3 regions of the Arhodomonas sp. AD133 genome follow, and region 2 is predicted to be linked to each of the others. Evidence: riboswitches for the same ligand, from Rfam matches in the RefSeq annotation. Region 2 holds a riboswitch; each other region holds the start of a gene.

Region 1 (5,905 bases), on a different contig from region 2:
CTGTCGTCCTCGACGGTGACGGTGGCGTGGGCGAGCGATGTCGCGAGCAGCGCCAGCACCACCCAGGTCAGCGTGCACATCACGCCGATCCACGGCTGTGAGCGCAGATCTGCCAGGCGTTCCGGCCTTGCGCCGGATTCGGGGGCCGGGCGGACGGTCATCGTGTGATCTCCTGCAGTGCGGCATCGAGGTGTTGCCATTCGGCACACGGGCCAGGCAGCCCGAAGCGCAGCGCCGGTGGGGCATCGAAGGTGCGCACCAGCACGGCGCGCGCGGCGAGGGCGCGGGCCATCCGCGCCGGGTGGCGGTGGCGGACGTAGCGGAAGAGCGCCGTGCCACCCGTCACGGTCAGGCCATGGCGGTGGAGGAGCGCATCGAGCCGACGGGCGGCTGCCTGCAGTCGTTGCCGCTGGCGGCGTTGCCATTGGCGGTCGGCCAGGGCCCGCCGGCCCAGCCAGCGCGCAGGGTGGTTCACCGCCCACGGCCCGAATCGCTGCGCGAGTCGCTCACGCAACCAGGCCGGAGCGCCCACGAAGCCCAGGCGGACTCCGGCCAACCCGAAGAACTTGCCCACTGAGCGCAACACCACCAGCCCGGGAAGGCCCGCGAGCGCGGCGATGCTGGCGTCCGGGGCGGCGTCGGCGAAGGCCTCGTCGACAATCAGCCAGCCGTCGCGGCGGGCAAGGCGGGCGTGCAGGTCGAGCAGTACGGCGGGGTCCAGGCGACGGCCGCTGGGGTTATCCGGATTCACCACGACGACTGCGTCCGCGTGGTCGGCGGCACCGTGAAGGCCGGCATCGTCGTCTTCGGTGACCACCGCGCCGGCCGCCTGCCAGGTAGCCGCGTGCTCCGCGTAGCTGCCAGCAGGGCAGGTGACGTGCCGCAGTGGTAGCGCCCGGGGCAGGTGCTGGAGAACCCCCTGGGTGCCCGGTGCTGCGAGCCAGGCCCCTCCGCCGAACGCGGCGCGGGCGGCGCTTTCCAGGCCGTCGTCGTGCTCCGGCAAGCGCTGCCAGACGTGGTCGGGGATCGCCGGCACCGGCCAGGACCACGGGGCGATACCCGTGGAGAGGTCGAGCCACCGTTCCGGTGGGATGCCGTGTGTCCGGGCAGCGGCCCGGAGTCGTCCGCCGTGTTCAGGCAAGGGCGTATCCTCCGGCGATGACTGTCAGCCAGACGGCGATGCCGCGCTCTACCAGGGCGGTGGCCCGTGCGATATCCGTTCCCTCGGTCGGGCGCCCGTCACCGAGGGCGGGCCGGTGACGCCACTCGCCGTGATAGCGTGCGCCACCGCCCAGGCGCAGCCCGAGTGCCCCGGCGCCGGCGGCCATCACTAGACCGGCGTTGGGGCTCGACCAGCGGTCGCCGTCGCGTCGCCATGCGCGCCAGGCATCGCGGCCCTTCCCCAGGAGTGCGTAGGTGGCGGCCGTCAGGCGCGCCGGTATGTAATTGAGCGCGTCGTCGAGGCGCGCGGCGACCAGACCGAACGCCTCGAAGCGCGGCGTCCGGTAGCCCCACAGCGCGTCCAGTGTGTTGGCCAGGCGGTAGGCGACGACGCCGCCGGCGCCGGCGATCAGGAACCAGAAAAGGGCGGCGAAGACCGCGTCGCTGCCGTTCTCGAGTACCGACTCCACGGTTGCCGCCGCGCATTCCTCCGAGCTCATGGCGGCGGTGTCGCGGCTCACCAGGCAGCCTGTGGCGGTGCGGGCAGCCTCGAGATTGCCGCTATCGAGCGCCACTTGCACCCGGGTGGCGTGCTCGCCGAGGCTGCGCCCGCCGAGTGCCAGCCACAGCGTGGCAACCGATACTGCGAGCCCTGCCCCCGGGACGCTCGCCAGCGCTGCTGCTGCCAGCGCCGGCGGCGCGATCAGGGCCGCCGCGGCCATCCCGCCCCGGAGGCGGCGTCGCGGACCGCTGTTAGCGCGTCGCTCCGCGGCGGCGGCCAGGCGGGCGAATGCACCGAGGGGGTGCCGGGCCGGTTCGGGCAAGAGGCGGTCCAGGGCCACGGCGAGTGCGGCGACCGCCAGCACGGTCATCAGAGCTCGACGCCCTTCTGGGCCTTCACGCCGGCCTTGAACGCGTGCTTCATGGCTTTCATCCAGGTCACCGTATCCGCCGCCTCGATCAGCGGTTCCGGTGCGTAGCGACCGGTGATCACCACGTTCTGGTGCGTGGGCCGGGCGGCCAGTGCTTCCAGCACCGCCTCCAGGGACACGTATTCCTTGGACAGCGCGACGTTGAGCTCGTCGAGCAGTACCAGCCCGTAGGCGGGGTCGGCGAGCATTGCAGCCGCGCGCTCCCAGGCGGTGTTGGCTGCCGCAACGTCACGGTCCCGGTCCTGGGTTTCCCAGGTGAACCCCTCGCCCATGACGTGATAGTCCACTTCGGGGGTGCGACGGAAGAATGCTTCCTCACCGGTGCTGTAGGCCCCCTTGATGAACTGGACGACGCCCACTCGCATGTCGTGGCCCAGTGCCCGGGCGACCATGCCGAACCCGGACGAGCTCTTGCCCTTGCCGTTGCCGGTGTTGATCACCACCACGCCGCGGTCCTCGGTGGCCCGCGCGATGCGGCTGTCCACCAGGCGCTTGGTACGGGCCTGGGCACGCTGCCAGGCCTCCCGATCATGTTCCTCGCTCATTTCGGTCTCCGTGGATGAATGGGATGGCTCACAAAGACGGCGAGCGGTCACAGGGGCCGACGATAATCGACCAGGCCACCCCCGGAGAGGTTGACCGTCCACCAGGGCGTTCGAGCGTTCCTTGCGGGGTGCCCTCGTGTCCCTCGCGTCTTCGTGTCGACTTCATCTTGCTCGCTATTCCCCCCGCCACTCGATGGAGACGAGCACCGTGCGGCCGGGCATCTCGAAGGTATCCGCGGTCTGGTAGTCCTCGTCCAGGAGGTTCGCCACCTTGCCCCGCAGCGTCCAGGCGTCGCTGAGCGCGTAGGAGGCAGTGACGTCGACGACGGTGAAGCTGTCGAGCTCGGTGGTGTTCGCGAGCTCGTCGAAGCGCTCACCGCCGTAGTGGATCTCCGTACCGACACGGGCGCGACCGAACGCGCGGTCGATCCCGAGGGTCGCGGTGAGATCCGGGCGCCGCGGCAGGTCGTTGCCGGTGTCGCCGTCCTCGGCATCCAGCCAGGTCGCTGCCAGACGGGTGCCGAAGCCGGCGATATTGCCGCTGACCTCGCCTTCGATGCCGCGGATGCGGGCTTCGTTGACGTTCACGCTGCTGGCGGCGTTCGCGTCGAAAGTGATGAGATCGTCCGCATCCGTGTGGAATGCGGCCACCCGCCATCGCCAGGCACCACTGCTTTCCAGGCCGACCTCTGTGGTGCGCGAGTGTTCGGGCTCCAGGTCCGGGTTGCCCTTGAAGAATCCGGTGTCCGGATAGTAGAGATCGTTGAACGTCGGTGCCTTGAAGGCCGTGCCATAGGAGGCATAGGTGCGGAGTGCCGGTGAGATGCGGTAGCCGACGGCGATATTGCCGGTGGTCTCGCCACCGAAGGCTTCGTTGTCGTCGTGGCGCAGCGCCCCCTGGACGTCGAACGCACCGGCGTACCACTGATGCTGGACGAATACGGCGAGATTATCGCGGTGGGTCTCGACGTAATCGATGGTGCCGCTGACCCGGTCCTCGTGGTAGTCGACGCCGACGGTGGTGATGTGATCGTCGCCGATGAAGAAATCGTTCTGCCAGGTTGCGGTGTCACGGCGGGTGACGAAGCGGTCGCCATCGAAATCGCGGCTGTCCACGTCGTCCAGGGTCGACCCAACCGACAGGCTTGAACGCCAGCTCTGCGTGGGTTGCCAGTCCGCTTCGCCGCTGACGACCTGCTGGGTTTCGTCAGCGGCGGTCGAGGTGGAATCGAACTCGTTCTCGCCGTCGACACGCAGGGCCCGACCGCGCAGGGTCAGTGTGTCGGTCACCTGGTAGTGGCCGCTGACACTGGCCGAGCGGTTGTCGTAGCCGTCCCGGTCCGGGTCGTGGGCGAAGCTGCGTTCGTCGGTGGCATCGAAGCCATCCGTGGATTGCCCCGAGGCGCTAACGGCGAAGCCGCCGCGCTCGCCATCACGGGCGAGGCCGGCTCCGAGCTCCCAGGTGTCGCGGTTGCCCACGGCGAGGCGCGCGTGGGAGCGATCGCGCCGCGTGAAGATCTGGATGACGCCGCCGATGGCGTCGGCCCCGTAGAGACTGGCCCGTGGGCCGCGGACCACCTCGATACGCTGGATCTCACTGACGGACAACTGTTCGAGCGGCGCGCTGCCGAGCGTCGCCGAGCCGATGCGCACGCCGTCGACGAGCACCAGCGTGTGATCGCTCTCGGTGCCGCGAAGGTACAGGCTGGCGGCTTTGCCGCGGCCACCGTTGCGCGCGATCGAGACGCCGGGCAGGCCGCGTAGCAGCTCTGGCACGTCCGCGGGTTGGCGTCGGTCGATGTCATCGCGGGTGATTACGCTCACGGCGGCGAGCGCGTCGTCCGCCGTGAGCGGCGTGCGGGTGGCGGTGACGACCAGCGGTGCAGTGCGTTCCGCGGCGCCGACGGCCGTCGCGCTCGCGGCAGCGACCGCCGCGACGATGAGACTGTGACGTTTGTGCATGGAGCCCCCTGCTGCAGTCACCCGGGGTGACGTTGGGCATGCGGGGGCGGCGGGAGATCGGACGAAGCCATTTCCCGGACACCGCCCACCGCAGCGTCGAAGGTTGCGCTCCAGGGCGGTCTCCGGGCTCGTGAGCGGGCGTCGGCCGCGGACCCGCCTTCCCGCGTCAGCGGACGCAGTGGCCTGTCGGGTCCGTGGGGAGCGTCGAGGCTCCCCGGCTCACCTACCGTTGCGGGGGCAGCGCCGGCTTTGCCGCCGATAGCAGCGCACCGGCTTCCCGTTCGGGGAGTCGTTCGTCGATTCCCCGACCCGTGACGATGCACGGGAACCTGGAGCGAAAGTGGCAGGGAACATACTCGCCGGATGCGAGGGGGTCAACGTCTGCACCCGCAGCTCGGGTGGCGAGGCAATGGTTCAGACCGGCAGGAACGCGCGCCGGTCGCCATCGCTGAGAATCCGGATGGGGTGGCCGTAGAGGCGGGCGAGGGTGGTCTCGTCGAGTACGTCTGCAGTGGCGCCGAAGCAGACCTGGCCGTCACCGAAGAGCAGCAGCAGGTGATCGCAGAAGCGGTCGGCGAGGTTGACGTCGTGCAGGCTCATGACCACCGCACCCTTGGTCTCCTGCGCCCGGCGGGTGATCAGCGCCAGCAGGTTCACCTGGTGGTGGAGGTCCAGGTGGTTGCTAGGCTCGTCGAGCACATACACGGCGGGCGCCTGGGTGAGCACGGTGGCCAGCGCCAGGCGTCTGCGCTCGCCGCCGGACAGCGTGGAGACCGGGCGGTCGGCGAGCTCGGCGAGGCCCACTTCGTCGAGCGCCGCTTCGGCGGCTGTGGTGTCCGTCTCGCCCTCCCATTGCCAGGCCCCGAGCCAGGGGTGGCGGCCGATCAGGGCAGTCTCCAGCACCGTGGCGGGGAAGGGGTCGTGGTTGTCCTGAGGCATGAGCCCCAGGCGTCGGGCGATGGCGCGACGGCCGAGATGTGTCAGGGATGTGCCGTCGAGCAGGATCCGGCCGCTGTCAGGGGAGCGAAGGCCGGCGAGGGTGTGCAGCAGGGTCGTCTTGCCCGTGCCGTTGGCGCCGAGTACCCCCCAGCATTCGCCGGCGCCGACGCTGAAATCGAGTGTCCGGCACACGCTTTGTCCGGCGATGGACACCGACAGGGCCTCGGCTGCGAGCAGGCTCACGACGGCACCTCACGACCCCCACGGTGGAGAAGAAACAGGAACACGGGCACGCCGATGAACACCGAGAAGACGCCCACCGGCAATTGCTGCGGGGCGAAGGCGGTGCGCGCGAGGGTATCGGCG
Region 2 (5,905 bases):
TTCCTGTTTTTGTTTGTCAACGACCATCGCGCTGGCCTCTGCGAGGCACGGTTCGCGGGGAGTTCCGCGGCCGCGTGCGGGGTAAGTTGGGAACGGTGTCTCCTCGCACATCACGATCACATCCGACTCTGGCTGTGACGCAGCGCACATCGTAGACTAGGCGCTGGGGGTACCTCCGCGGATGGCGGCGCCGATTGCGTCGGTCAACCCGGGGCACGCCGGCGATATCTCGCTCGCGTGTGAGATAGGGGCGGCGCGCTGGTTCGGGTCGCCTGCCGGGAGGTCCACATCCAACACCAAGAAATCGCCGGACAAACTGGGGAAGCACAATGAATAACGCTCACACGGACGGAGCGCGCGGCCGTATCGCGCATCATGGCCGCGGAGGCGAGCTATTCGTCATCTTCATCGTCAATCTTCTGTTGAAGATCATCACTTTCGGCATCTATCAGTTCTGGGCAAAAACCCGGATCCGCCGCTATTTGTGGTCGCAGACGAGTTTCGATGGCGAGCGTCTGGAATACACGGGAACGGGGCTGGAGCTATTTCTCGGCTTCCTCAAGGCGGTGGCGATCATGTTCCTGGTCGCAATCGCGGCCAGCATACTGACGGCGGTGGCAGGGCCGGTGGGTTTCGTCGCCCTCGTGGTCGTTTATGTTCTGGGGTTCCCAGTGCTCGCCGGCGCCGCGCGCTTTGCGGCGACGCGCTACCGGTTCAGCCGGACGAGGCTGCGTAGCATACGCTTCGGGTTGGTTGGCTCCGCGTGGTCACACGGGTTCCTCATGATGGGGTTGGGCCTGTTGTCGTTGCTGACGCTTGGGCTTTACACACCGTTCGCACGCATGAAACTTGCCGGTAACGTTCTGAACAATACCTATTACGGTTCGGAGCGGTTCCGGTTCCACGGTAAGGGCAGCGACCTGTTCCTGCCTTTCCTGTTGGCTCTGCTGCTGACCGTGCCGACGCTGGGGCTGGTCTGGCTGTGGTATCGCGCGTCCGAGTTCCGCTATGTCGCCAGCCAGCTCGAGGCGGGTGAGCTGCGTTTCGAAGTGACCCAAAGCCCGTTTGGCCTGGCCGTGTTTTTCCTGACCAACGTGCTTATCGTGATTGTCACGCTGGGTCTGGGGCTTCCCTGGGTGATGGTGCGTACTATCCGGCACATCGGTGAGACCATGGAAGTGACCGGGGAGCTGGATTACCAGCGCATCATGCAAGAGCAACGGGAGTCCGAAGCCGTCGGCGAGGGCTTTGCCGAGGCGTTGGACGTCGGGGCCATCTAGTCGGCAGGCCTGCTCGTCCATGTTGTTCCAGGGCTGGTGGAACGACGGGCAGAGCGCCCGTCGACTCGAGGTTCGTGTCCGGCTCATGGGTGGCAGGGTCGTCGTCACCGATGCCGAGCGGGACCGAGTGATCGCCGAGCTCGCCGGTGAGCGGTTGCAACTCGCCGAGGAGGTTTACGCCGGTCAGCCACTGCGGCTGAAGCATCCGGACTGGCCCGACGCCCGGCTGACGGTCGACGACCACGCCTTCGCCGACGCCCTCGGGAAGGTCGCTCCCAAGGTGGCCCGGCGCTTCCACGGCAAGCACGGCACCCTTCATCGCTTCGCGGTCTGGAGCGGGGCGCTGGTGGTGACTATCGCCCTCATGGTGGGCCTGGTGCAGTTCGGGGCCGCGCCACTCGCAGCGGTGGCGCCCCTTGGCTGGGAGGAAGCGCTCGGCAACAGCGTCATGGCGAGTGCCAGCGATCAATTGGGCGTCTGCGACCACGACGATGCCGAGGCGCACCTGGAGACCCTGGCCGCCACGCTGGCGTCGGATCTCGACAGCCGCTATACGTTCCGGGTCCGCATTCTCGACCATGACGCCGTCAACGCATTCGCCACCCCCGGCGGCTACATCGCCGTTTTCGATGGCCTGATACAGCGGGCCTCCGGCCCCAACGAGGTGGCCGGTGTGCTGGCCCACGAAGTGGCCCACGTCATCGAGCGTCACCCCACGGAGGCGATGATCCGGCGCAGTGGTTATGCCCTGGTGATCAGCATGATCGTCGGCGACGTTTCCGGCCTGGCTGCGGTCACCGGTGACGCGGTGCGGTATCTGGCCAACACGGCGAACAGCCGCGCCTCGGAGGCGGAAGCCGACCGCCTGGCCATGCGCATGCTCAACGACAACGGTTTCGACTCCAGTGGTCTCGTTCGGTTTTTCGAAACCCTGGAGGAGGCGCACGGGGAGATGCCCGAGGCGTTGTCGTTGCTCTCGACCCATCCTTTGACGGGTGATCGTCTCCGGGACACCTCGGCGCTGGCACGGCCTGGAGACGACGCGTTATCACCCCGTGCCTGGGCTGATATCCGTTCCGCCTGCGGGGACAGCTCGCCAGTGTCCGGTCGCCACCAGGCCGGTACCTGAACGCCGGGCAGACCGCCTTCCGATGACGCTGCCACGGCGGCGGTCGGCCGTTGCCGTTGGTCCGCTGCTGACGATGCGTCTCGCCGGTCTCGGCCGGGACGGCCCGCGGCCTCTGTTGTCAAGGTTGTTATACGGCAGGGGATAGCATATCTTGTTGCTCAGTCCTCGAGCGCATCCACATATTGTGGGGGCGGGGAGGGGAACACCGGTGAAAGTCCGGGGCTGACGCGCAACGGTAACGCGGCACGACCGCGAAGCCCGAATACCTCCCAGGACAGGGTCGGTAACCACCGGCCCGCCCGCTGGCAACCTTCGCGACTAAGGTGCCCGGTGTAGGACCAGCCCGTTGGACGCCCTTGAGGGCGCGCCCAATAGCCGGCAGCGTCGGCGCGGCTGTCCCTGCCCGGTTTCCACGCGTGGGTGCCTCCGGATGAACGCGGTCCAACAGGAGGTCACCGATGCAGCCCCAAACCGTATCCGCCCCTGAACCCGAGTCCACGCGGCCCGAGGCGGCCGTGGATCTCCACGTGATCAAGCGCAACGGCGCGGTGGCCGACTTCGAGCCCTCGCGCATCAGTGTCGCCTTGACCCGCGCCTTCCTGGCGGTGGAAGGCGACGAGGCCCGGGATTCGCGCCGGATCCACGATGTCGTGGAGCAGCTCACCGCAGATGTGGTAAGCGCGATCGCCCGCCGCCCGGCGGGGGCCAGTGTCCATATCGAGGATATCCAGGACCAGGTGGAGCTCGCGCTCATGCGCGCCGGCGAGCACCGGGTCGCCCGCGCCTATGTGCTCTATCGTGAGGAGCGCGCCCGCGAGCGCGCCGCGGCAGAGACGGAGCTGGCGCCACCCACTGTAGAGACCCTGCACGTGACGCTGGCGGACGGCAGCCGCCGCCCGCTGGACGAGGCTCGCCTGGAGTGCCTCGTCCGCAATGCCTGCGAAGGGTTGGAGGACGTCGATCCGGAGCGCGTGCTCACCGAAACCCGGCGCAACCTCTACGACGGCGTCACGGAGGCCGAGCTCGCCCAGGCTCTGGTGATGGCCGCGCGGCCGCTCATCGAGCGCGAGCCGGATTACAGCTTCGTCGCCGCCCGGTTGCTGCTCGACAAATTGCGTCGGGAGGCGCTGTCGTTCGTTTTCGGCGAGCACCGCGAGGCCACGCAGGAAGAAATGACGAGCGTCTACGCGGCGTACTTCCCGGCCTACATCCGCCGCGGTGTCGAGCTTGGCCTGCTCGACGAGCGCCTGCTGGAGTTCGACCTGGAGCGTCTCGGTCACACGCTCGAGGCGGAGCGCGACCGGCAGTTCGGCTACCTGGGCCTGCAGACCCTCTACGACCGCTACTTCCAGCACTGGGAGGATACGCGTTTCGAGCTGCCGCAGGCGTTTTTCATGCGGGTGGCCATGGGCCTGGCCGTGGACGAGATCGATCGCGAGGCCTGCGCCGAGGCGTTCTACCGGCTGCTGTCCTCGTTCGACTTCATGAGCTCGACGCCGACACTGTTCAATGCCGGCACCCGGCGGCCGCAGCTGTCGAGCTGCTATCTCACCACCATCGGCGACGATCTCGACCGGATCTACTCGGGCATTCGCGACAATGCCCTGCTGTCCAAGTTCGCCGGCGGCCTTGGCAACGACTGGACACGGGTTCGCGCCATGGGTGCCCATATTCGCGGCACGAACGGCAAATCCCAGGGCGTGGTGCCGTTTCTCAAGGTGGCCAACGACACCGCTGTGGCGGTCAATCAGGGCGGCAAGCGCAAGGGCGCGGTCTGTGCGTATCTCGAAGTCTGGCACCGGGATATCGAGGACTTCCTGGAGCTGCGCAAGAACACCGGCGACGAGCGCCGCCGCACCCATGACATGAACACCGCCTGCTGGGTGCCGGATCTGTTCATGAAGCGCGTCCACGAGGAAGGCGAGTGGACGCTGTTCTCCCCGGACGAAGTGCCCGATCTCCACGATCTCACCGGTGCGGCGTTCGAGGCGCGCTATCGCGACTACGAAGCCGCCGCCGAGCGCGGCGAGATCCGCAACGTCCGCAAGGTCTCCGCGGTGCAGCTGTGGCGGCGAATGCTCTCGATGCTCTTCGAGACGGGCCATCCCTGGATCACCTTCAAGGACCCGTGCAACCTGCGCTCGCCCCAGCAACACTCGGGGGTGGTACACAGCTCCAACCTCTGCACCGAGATCACCCTCAATACCTCGGATGACGAAGTGGCGGTGTGCAACCTCGGCTCGGTGAACCTCGCCGCCCACATCGTCGACGGCGCGCTCGACCACGAGCGCCTGCAGGCCACCGTGGCCACGGCCATGCGCATGCTCGACAACGTTATCGACATCAATTATTACTCCGTGCCCGCCGCACGCCGCGCCAATCTGCGCCATCGGCCGGTGGGGCTCGGAATGATGGGCTTTCAGGACGCGCTCTACCGGCTGCGCCTGCCTTACGCCTCGGAGGAGACCGTCGCCTTCGCCGACCGCGCCATGGAGGCAATCAGTTACTACGCCATCGAGGCCTCGACACATCTCGCCGTCGAGCGCGGCCGCTATCCGAGCTTCGAGGGATCCCTGTGGAGTCAGGGCGTCCTGCCCATCGACTCCTTGCGCCTGCTTCGCGAGGGGCGTGGGGAATACCTGGAGGTGGATGAGTCGAGTGAGCTCGACTGGGATGACCTGCGCGAGCGCGTCCGCACCGTGGGCATGCGCAACTCCAATTGCCTGGCCATCGCACCCACGGCGACCATCGCCAACATCACCGGCGTCTCCCAGAGTATCGAGCCCACCTACCAGAATCTGTTCGTGAAATCGAACCTCTCCGGCGAGTTCACCGTGGTGAATCCGTACCTGGTGCGCGATCTCAAGGCCCGTGGGCTGTGGGATGAAGTCATGGTCAACGACCTCAAGTACTTCGACGGCTCGGTGCAGCCCATCGATCGCGTGCCCGACGAGCTCAAGCGCCTGTACGCCACCGCTTTCGAGGTCGACCCGAACTGGCTGGTGCTCGCCGGCAGTCGGCGGCAGAAGTGGCTGGATCAGTCCCAGTCGCTGAACCTCTACATGGCCGAGCCCTCAGGGCCCAAGCTCGACGCCCTCTATCGCCACGCCTGGACGGCCGGCCTCAAGACCACCTATTACCTGCGCTCCATGGGCGCGACCGGGGTGGAGTCGAGCGTGGTACCACCGCCGTCGGCGGTCAGTGCGCAGCCCGAGGCCTGTGCGATCGACGACCCGGAGTGTGAGGCCTGTCAGTAGGGGCTGCGGGTGTCGAGTTTCGGGTTTCAGATTTCGCGTGGCGCACGCCGGTGCCACTTCTGAATACGCGGTACTACCGGTCACTCTCCGGCCTCGAAGCCGGACTCGCAACCCGGACCCGAAACCACCACCACCGCGGATGCTCCTCGCCGTTGGCCGGCTCCGTCGGTGCGGGTTCCGCCTGGGAGTGCATGCGGCCAGGGAAGGCCGCATCCAAGCGGACACGGACGTATTCACAG
Region 3 (5,905 bases), on a different contig from region 2:
GCGCATGGCCACCTCCGCGGTGCGGGGGCCGAATCCGCCGAGATCCGTGCATGCACGGATCTCGGCAAATGAGCGGCGCTCGATCTCGCCGGGATCGGTGACGTAGTCGAACGGTGGCACGAGCGGCGTCACCGGTCACCCCCCGTGATGGTGGGTGTGGTGGTGATGATGGTGATGGCCATGGCTGTGGTCGGCGTCGGTGCCGGCACCGCGCACATGGTGGTGATGACCCTCCTGGGGCTGGCCGACGCGGTCCTCGAAGCCGATAATCTGCTCGCGGTACTGGCAGAGCTGGCAGTTCATCCGGCCCTCGCCGCGCTCGGTGGTATGGAGCCGGTCGATGAACGCGGCGATGACCTCGGGGTGGTCACGGAGGTAGGGGGCTTTGACCACGTCGATACCGGGGTTCTCGCTGGCGAACTCGTCCGCCGTATCGTAGATGCGCTTGACCAGCCGCCCGGTGAACAGGAAGTAGGGGAAGACGAGCACGCGGCGGAAGCCGAGCATGCTGGCGCGCTTGAGCCCTTCGGCAATGCTCGGGCGGGTGACGCCGCTGTAGCAGACTTCCGCCCAGCCGAAGCCCATGCCTTCCCAGAGCATGCGCGCGATTTTCGAGATGTTGCTGTTGGCGTCCGAGTCGGAGGCGCCGCGGCCGACCACCAGCAAGACCGTATCCGCCCGGTCGTAATCGGCTCCGGCGTCGGCTTCCGCCTCTTCGATGCGGGCGCCGGCCGCCTTGATCATCCGGGCGTGGACGCCGAGCTCGGTGCCGTAGCGGATTTCCACCTCCGGGTGGTGCTGTTGCAGGGCGTTGAGCTCGCTGGGGATGTCGTTCTTGGCGTGGCCGGCGGCCATGAGCATGCCGGGTACCGCGGTGATGCGTCGGGCGCCGCGTTGCACCAGGCGGTCGACGCCATCGCTGATCAGCGGCGTGGCGAATTCCAGGAAGCCGGTCTCGCAGTCGCGTTCGGGGAACTGGTGGCGGAGATGGCTCGCGAGGGTGTGGAATTCCTCCACGCCCTCGACGTCACGGGAGCCGTGGCCGACCACGAGGACGGCGGGCGGTTCGGTGTTCATCATGCGTGCTCCTCACCCGGTGATGCGGTATTCGTCGAAGCCGCGTTGGGGGCAGCGAGGATGCAGGTGGGCACCGGCGCATGGCCGCCGCGTCCGCGCCGGCCCGACGACGACTGGCGCGCCCGGTCAATGGCATTCCTCGACGGCGCGCCCCTCCGCGCAGCCGGTCGATTCAGGCTCTCCGGGCCGGTCTCCGGACTCGCGTGCGGGCCTCGTCGCCCGGGGTGGACCGCCTTCCCATGGCGTTACGCCACAGTGGCCGGGATGGTCCACCGGCACACGCTCACCGTTGCGGGGGCAGTCCCGGATTCGGCGCGTCACGCGGCGGCGGCGCCCCACCGGGTTCCCGTTTCACCCTCGCGGCGGATTCGCCACAGGGCACCCGAGAGCGGATTGGAGCAGGGACGCTACCCCCGCCGGGGTGGCGAAGTCAAACCGACGACGCTCGTATCGACGCCGGTGCACGGGTAGGATGTCGCGCCCATCGAAGGCAATCCCCGCCACTGCAGGCGGCGGGCTCAACGGCAGGACGACACGATGTCGAGCATGAGTGTACGCGGCTCGGCGCCGGCGGCGCTGATCAGCGCGCCGGGCTCGGGCCAGGGCAAATCCATGATCACCGCGGGACTGGCGCGACTGCACCGCAACGCCGGCCGCCGGGTGCGGGTGTTCAAGTTCGGTCCGGACTATCTGGATCCCATGGTGCTGGAGCAGGCCTCCGGTGCCCCCGTCTATCAGCTCCACCCCTGGATGACCGGTGAGGCAGAGTGCCGCTGGCGCCTCGCCGAGGCCGCCGCCGAGGCGGATCTGGTCCTGGTCGAGGGGGCGATGGGCCTGTTCGACGGTGATCCGGCGACCGCAGAGCTGGCGGCGATGACGGATCTGCCGGCGGTCCCGGTGATCGACGCCTCGGGCATGGCACAGACCTTCGGGGCGCTGGCGCTGGGGATGGACCGCTATCGCGGGGACGTACGCCTGTCCGGCGTCATCGCCAACCGCACCGGCAGCCCGGGGCACGGCCGCATGCTCGCGGCGAGCCTGCCGGAGGGCATGCCCCTCATCGGCGCGGTGCCGCGGCACGAGGCGCTGAGCATTCCCGACCGTCACCTCGGATTGGTGCAGGCGGGGGAGATCGTCGATCTCGACGAACGCCTGGATACTATCGCCGGCGTTCTCGGCGAAGCGGGGCTGGATACGCTCCCGGCGACGGTCACCCTCGAGGGGGAAAGGCCGGCGCCCCCGCCGCAACGGCTCGAAGGCGTGCGCATCGCCCTGGCGCGGGATGACGCTTTCGCCTTCGTCTACCGCGCCAATCTGGAGCTGCTCGCGGCCATGGGCGCAGAGGTGCGGGAGTTCTCGCCACTCACCGACACCACGCTGCCCGAGTGCGATGCGCTTTGGCTGCCCGGTGGCTATCCCGAGCTCCATGCCGCGCGGCTGGCGGCGAATACGGCCATGCGTGAGGCCGTGCAGGCCCATCACGCCGCGGGGCGGCCGATTCTCGCCGAATGCGGTGGTCTGATGTACTGCGCCGAGCAACTGGTGGATGCGGATGGCAAAGCGCATGAGATGTGTGCGCTGGTGCCCGGCACCGCGGCCATGGCCGGGCGTCTCAAGGGGCTCGGCGTTCAGGCGCTGGATCTGCCGGGCGGCGAGCTGCGGGGGCATACGTTCCACCACTCGGCGCTGGATACGCCCCTGGAGCCGGCGACACACACGCGGCGTCGTGGAGGCAGCCCGGCCGAGGCCGTCTACCGTAGCCGGGGGCTGACGGCGAGTTACTTCCACGCGTATTTCCCAACGGCGCCACAGGCGGTGGCCGACCTTTTCCGCGGCAACGGCGACTGACGCGTCGAATCGCAGAGCGGTGCCCCCGGCGTTGTCCGTCGGCGACAGCCCCTCGGTCGGGTGTCGCCGCGGTGGGTGGCCGTCGAAATCCGGCCATTCGCGCCGCGCCTCGCCGGCGAGCCGGCGGGGTGTTGCCGGAGGCGCTCGCCAGTGGCGCGTGCAGCGGATAGCATTCCGCCAACCCAGCCATGCAAGGGAATACGCCCATGCGCGTCCTCTGCGTCGCGTTGTCGGTGTTGCTCGCCGTGGCCGCGGTACCGGCGGCAGCCGATTCGTTCGACGGCGAACCGTTCAGTGGCGAGACGGAGTTCAACTTCACGCGCACCACGGGCAATACGGAGTCGCGTACCTTCGGCCTGAACGCCTCGTTCGACTGGGTGCAGACTCGCTGGCGCGAGCATCTGGCCCTGGAGGCTTACAACGAATCCCAGGCGGGAGAGGCCACCGCCGAGCGCTACTTCGTCGAGGGCCAGGTCGATCACTCCGTCAACGACCGTGCCTACGTCTACGCACAGTCCAGCGGGGAGGACGACCGCTTCTCGGGATACGAATACAGCCTCGCCGGTTCCGGCGGTGTCGGCTACAGGTTCTACGACACCGATACCTTCCGGCTCGCCCTGGAGACGGGGCCCGGTTTCCGATATCGGCGTGCCCGCCCGGGCGTCGTCGACGCCGACAGCGGCGGCGAGGCAACGATGCGCGGGGTGATGCGGCTGTTCTGGCAGCTCAACCCTTACACCGAGTTCCAGCAAACGCTGGAGACCAGTCTGGGAACCGAGAGCACGCTGAGCCGCTCGACCACCAGCGTCACTACCGAGCTGTGGTCCCGGTTGTCGTTGCGTTTCGCCTACCGGGTGCGCCACGAGGCGGATCCGCCGGATGACGTCGCCGCTGTGGATACCCGCCTCTCCGCCGGCGTCGTCTACGGGTTCTGACCGGCTTCAGAGGATTCGTCGGTCTGGGGGCGGAGGCTGCCACCGACCAGTTTTTCGCAAGTGCCTTTGGGGACGACGACGAAGGTGTGACCGAGGCCGTCGTGCTCCGCCGTGCCGGCGCAGGCGTTACGGGCGGTCGCACAGTCGTTCCTGCCGGCCTCGGCTACGCCGAAGCACTTCTCCATGATGCCCTCGGCGGCACCGGTGCCGCCATCCGTCGCCGCCAGCGCGACGGCCCCTGCGAACGCGGCGTAAAGCACGCCCTGGGCGCGTGTCATTGCCATCCCTCCCCACATCACGCTATGCCGCCGGCGCGATTGCCGACGCCGCGGTCTCGTTTCACCCTGCCCGCCAAAGCTACCGATACGGGTATGGGAGAGGAATCGGGGGGAGCACGTACTAATCTTCTCGGCGGTATTGTCATGTGTCAGAGCGCCACAGCGGTTCGGGGGCAAGGCGCGTACGCGCCGGCGTGGCGGGGCTCACGTCAAGCGAGCGCAACGCCGCAGCCGCATCGCACAAACGCTCCCTTCGGGCGAGGCTGTCGGGCGCTCTCGCGGCGTTGCTCGTTGCTCATGTAGCGCTTGCTACACCACGCGCCTCGCGCCTTGCGAGAACGCCCGACAGCCTCGCTGACTAGTAACTGCCTGCGGGGATTACGTATTCGGCGGGCGGTGGCGTTACGGCTACACTCGACGGTAATGAACACGCGCACCGCTCTCATACCCATCGACGTCTCTTTGAATTCGAGCCTGTTGCTGCGCTTCGGGGGCGTCGTGGTGCTTGCTGCCGTGGCTTACTGGCTCGCGGGTCAGGCCGGTATGGTGTTCATGTTCGAGCGGGCGAATGTGAGTCTGCTGTGGCCCGCTGCCGGCGTGGCGCTCGCGCTTGCCTGCCGTCTGGGGCCGGCGGCGGCGATCGGCGCCGGGTTGGGTGCGTTCGTCACGCATTTCGGGATGAACCACGGTGTGGCGGTCGCCACGTCGGTCGGGATCGGTACCGCGGTGGCCGCGTGGTTCGGTGCCCACTTGCTCGCTCGTGTGGGCGTACGTCTCGCCCTCGATCGCCCGGTGGACGTGCTGCGCTTTCTGCTCATCGGCGCGATCCCGGCGAGTGTGGTGAGTTCGCTCGTCGGCTCCGGGGTATTGTGGCTGGCGGGCATAGCCCGCTGGTCCGGCTTCGGATCGCTGTGGTGGGTGTGCTGGGTGGCGGACCTGATGGGCATCCTGCTCCTCGCTCCGGCCATTCTGGTGGCGTTGCCGCGTTGTCTCACCCGCACCCAGGTGGGCGAGATCGCAGCGCTGATGCTGACAGTGGCGGCGAGCTCGGCGGTCATTTACGGGGATTTGCTGCCGCCGGATGCCATGCTCGCGCGACCGCTGTCGTATGCCATCTTTCCCCTCATTATCTGGGCGGCCATGCGCACGGGGCCCTCGGTGACCGCCTGGGTTCTGGTGGGTCACGCTGCGCTCGCCGTTGCGCTGACAGCGGGCGGGCACGGCCCGTTCGCCATCGGTGACCTGCGCCACGGGATGCTCTCGCTGCATGCCCATCTCGCCATGGTCAGCCTCACCGGGTTACTCCTAGCTGCGGCAATTGCCGGGCGCCGAGCGGTGGAGGACGAAGCACGGCTCTACCTGCATGAGCTCTCCCACGCCGGGCGATTGAGCGCCATGGGTGAGATGGCCGCGGGCCTCGCTCACGAGCTCAACCAGCCGTTGTGCGCCATCGCCACCTACGCCCAGGCGGCGCGGCGGATGGTCAACGACGACAGCGCGCCGGCGCTCAGCCGTGCGCTGACGCGCCTCGACGACAGCGCTCAGCGAGCCGGTGCGATCATCCGGCAGATGCGCGGTTTCCTGCGCCGCGGTTCGCCGGAGACCGAACCGGTGGACGTGAACGAGCTGGTACGTGACAGCCTGGAGCTGACCGCCCCCTCGCTGCGTCACGGTGAGGTCACGGTACAGACGCGGCTTGCCGCCGATCTGCCGACGGTGCCGGCCGCGCCGGTGCAGATTCATCAGGTGCTGGTGAACCTCGTGCGC

Evidence for each region. A riboswitch is a leader RNA that binds a small molecule or an ion and turns the genes downstream of it on or off. The one in region 2 is predicted to bind cobalamin.
Region 1: linked by a shared signal. The riboswitch ahead of ACPEES_RS13630 (TonB-dependent receptor domain-containing protein) and the one ahead of ACPEES_RS09720 (ribonucleoside-diphosphate reductase subunit alpha) in region 2 are both predicted to bind cobalamin.
Region 3: linked by a shared signal. The riboswitch ahead of ACPEES_RS17780 (sirohydrochlorin chelatase) and the one ahead of ACPEES_RS09720 (ribonucleoside-diphosphate reductase subunit alpha) in region 2 are both predicted to bind cobalamin.

Annotation. Positions count from the first base shown of each region.
Region 1 covers NZ_JBNAZM010000023.1:32,357-38,261, forward strand. The annotation lists gene ACPEES_RS13610 (cobalamin-binding protein) at 1-161, opposite strand, end outside; gene cobD (threonine-phosphate decarboxylase CobD) at 158-1,141, opposite strand; gene cbiB (adenosylcobinamide-phosphate synthase CbiB) at 1,134-2,033, opposite strand; gene cobO (cob(I)yrinic acid a,c-diamide adenosyltransferase) at 2,033-2,638, opposite strand; gene ACPEES_RS13630 (TonB-dependent receptor domain-containing protein) at 2,813-4,600, opposite strand; cobalamin riboswitch at 4,697-4,948, opposite strand; gene ACPEES_RS13635 (ABC transporter ATP-binding protein) at 5,015-5,782, opposite strand; gene ACPEES_RS13640 (FecCD family ABC transporter permease) at 5,779-5,905, opposite strand, start outside.
Region 2 covers NZ_JBNAZM010000013.1:13,579-19,483, forward strand. The annotation lists gene ACPEES_RS09710 (YjgN family protein) at 330-1,280, shown strand; gene ACPEES_RS09715 (M48 family metallopeptidase) at 1,300-2,409, shown strand; cobalamin riboswitch at 2,558-2,697, shown strand; gene ACPEES_RS09720 (ribonucleoside-diphosphate reductase subunit alpha) at 2,868-5,666, shown strand.
Region 3 covers NZ_JBNAZM010000039.1:28,587-34,491, forward strand. The annotation lists gene ACPEES_RS17775 (precorrin-8X methylmutase) at 1-132, opposite strand, end outside; gene ACPEES_RS17780 (sirohydrochlorin chelatase) at 136-1,080, opposite strand; cobalamin riboswitch at 1,245-1,479, opposite strand; gene ACPEES_RS17785 (cobyrinate a,c-diamide synthase) at 1,624-2,925, shown strand; gene ACPEES_RS17790 (DUF481 domain-containing protein) at 3,132-3,860, shown strand; gene ACPEES_RS17795 (BufA1 family periplasmic bufferin-type metallophore) at 3,848-4,138, opposite strand; gene ACPEES_RS17800 (ATP-binding protein) at 4,562-5,905, shown strand, end outside.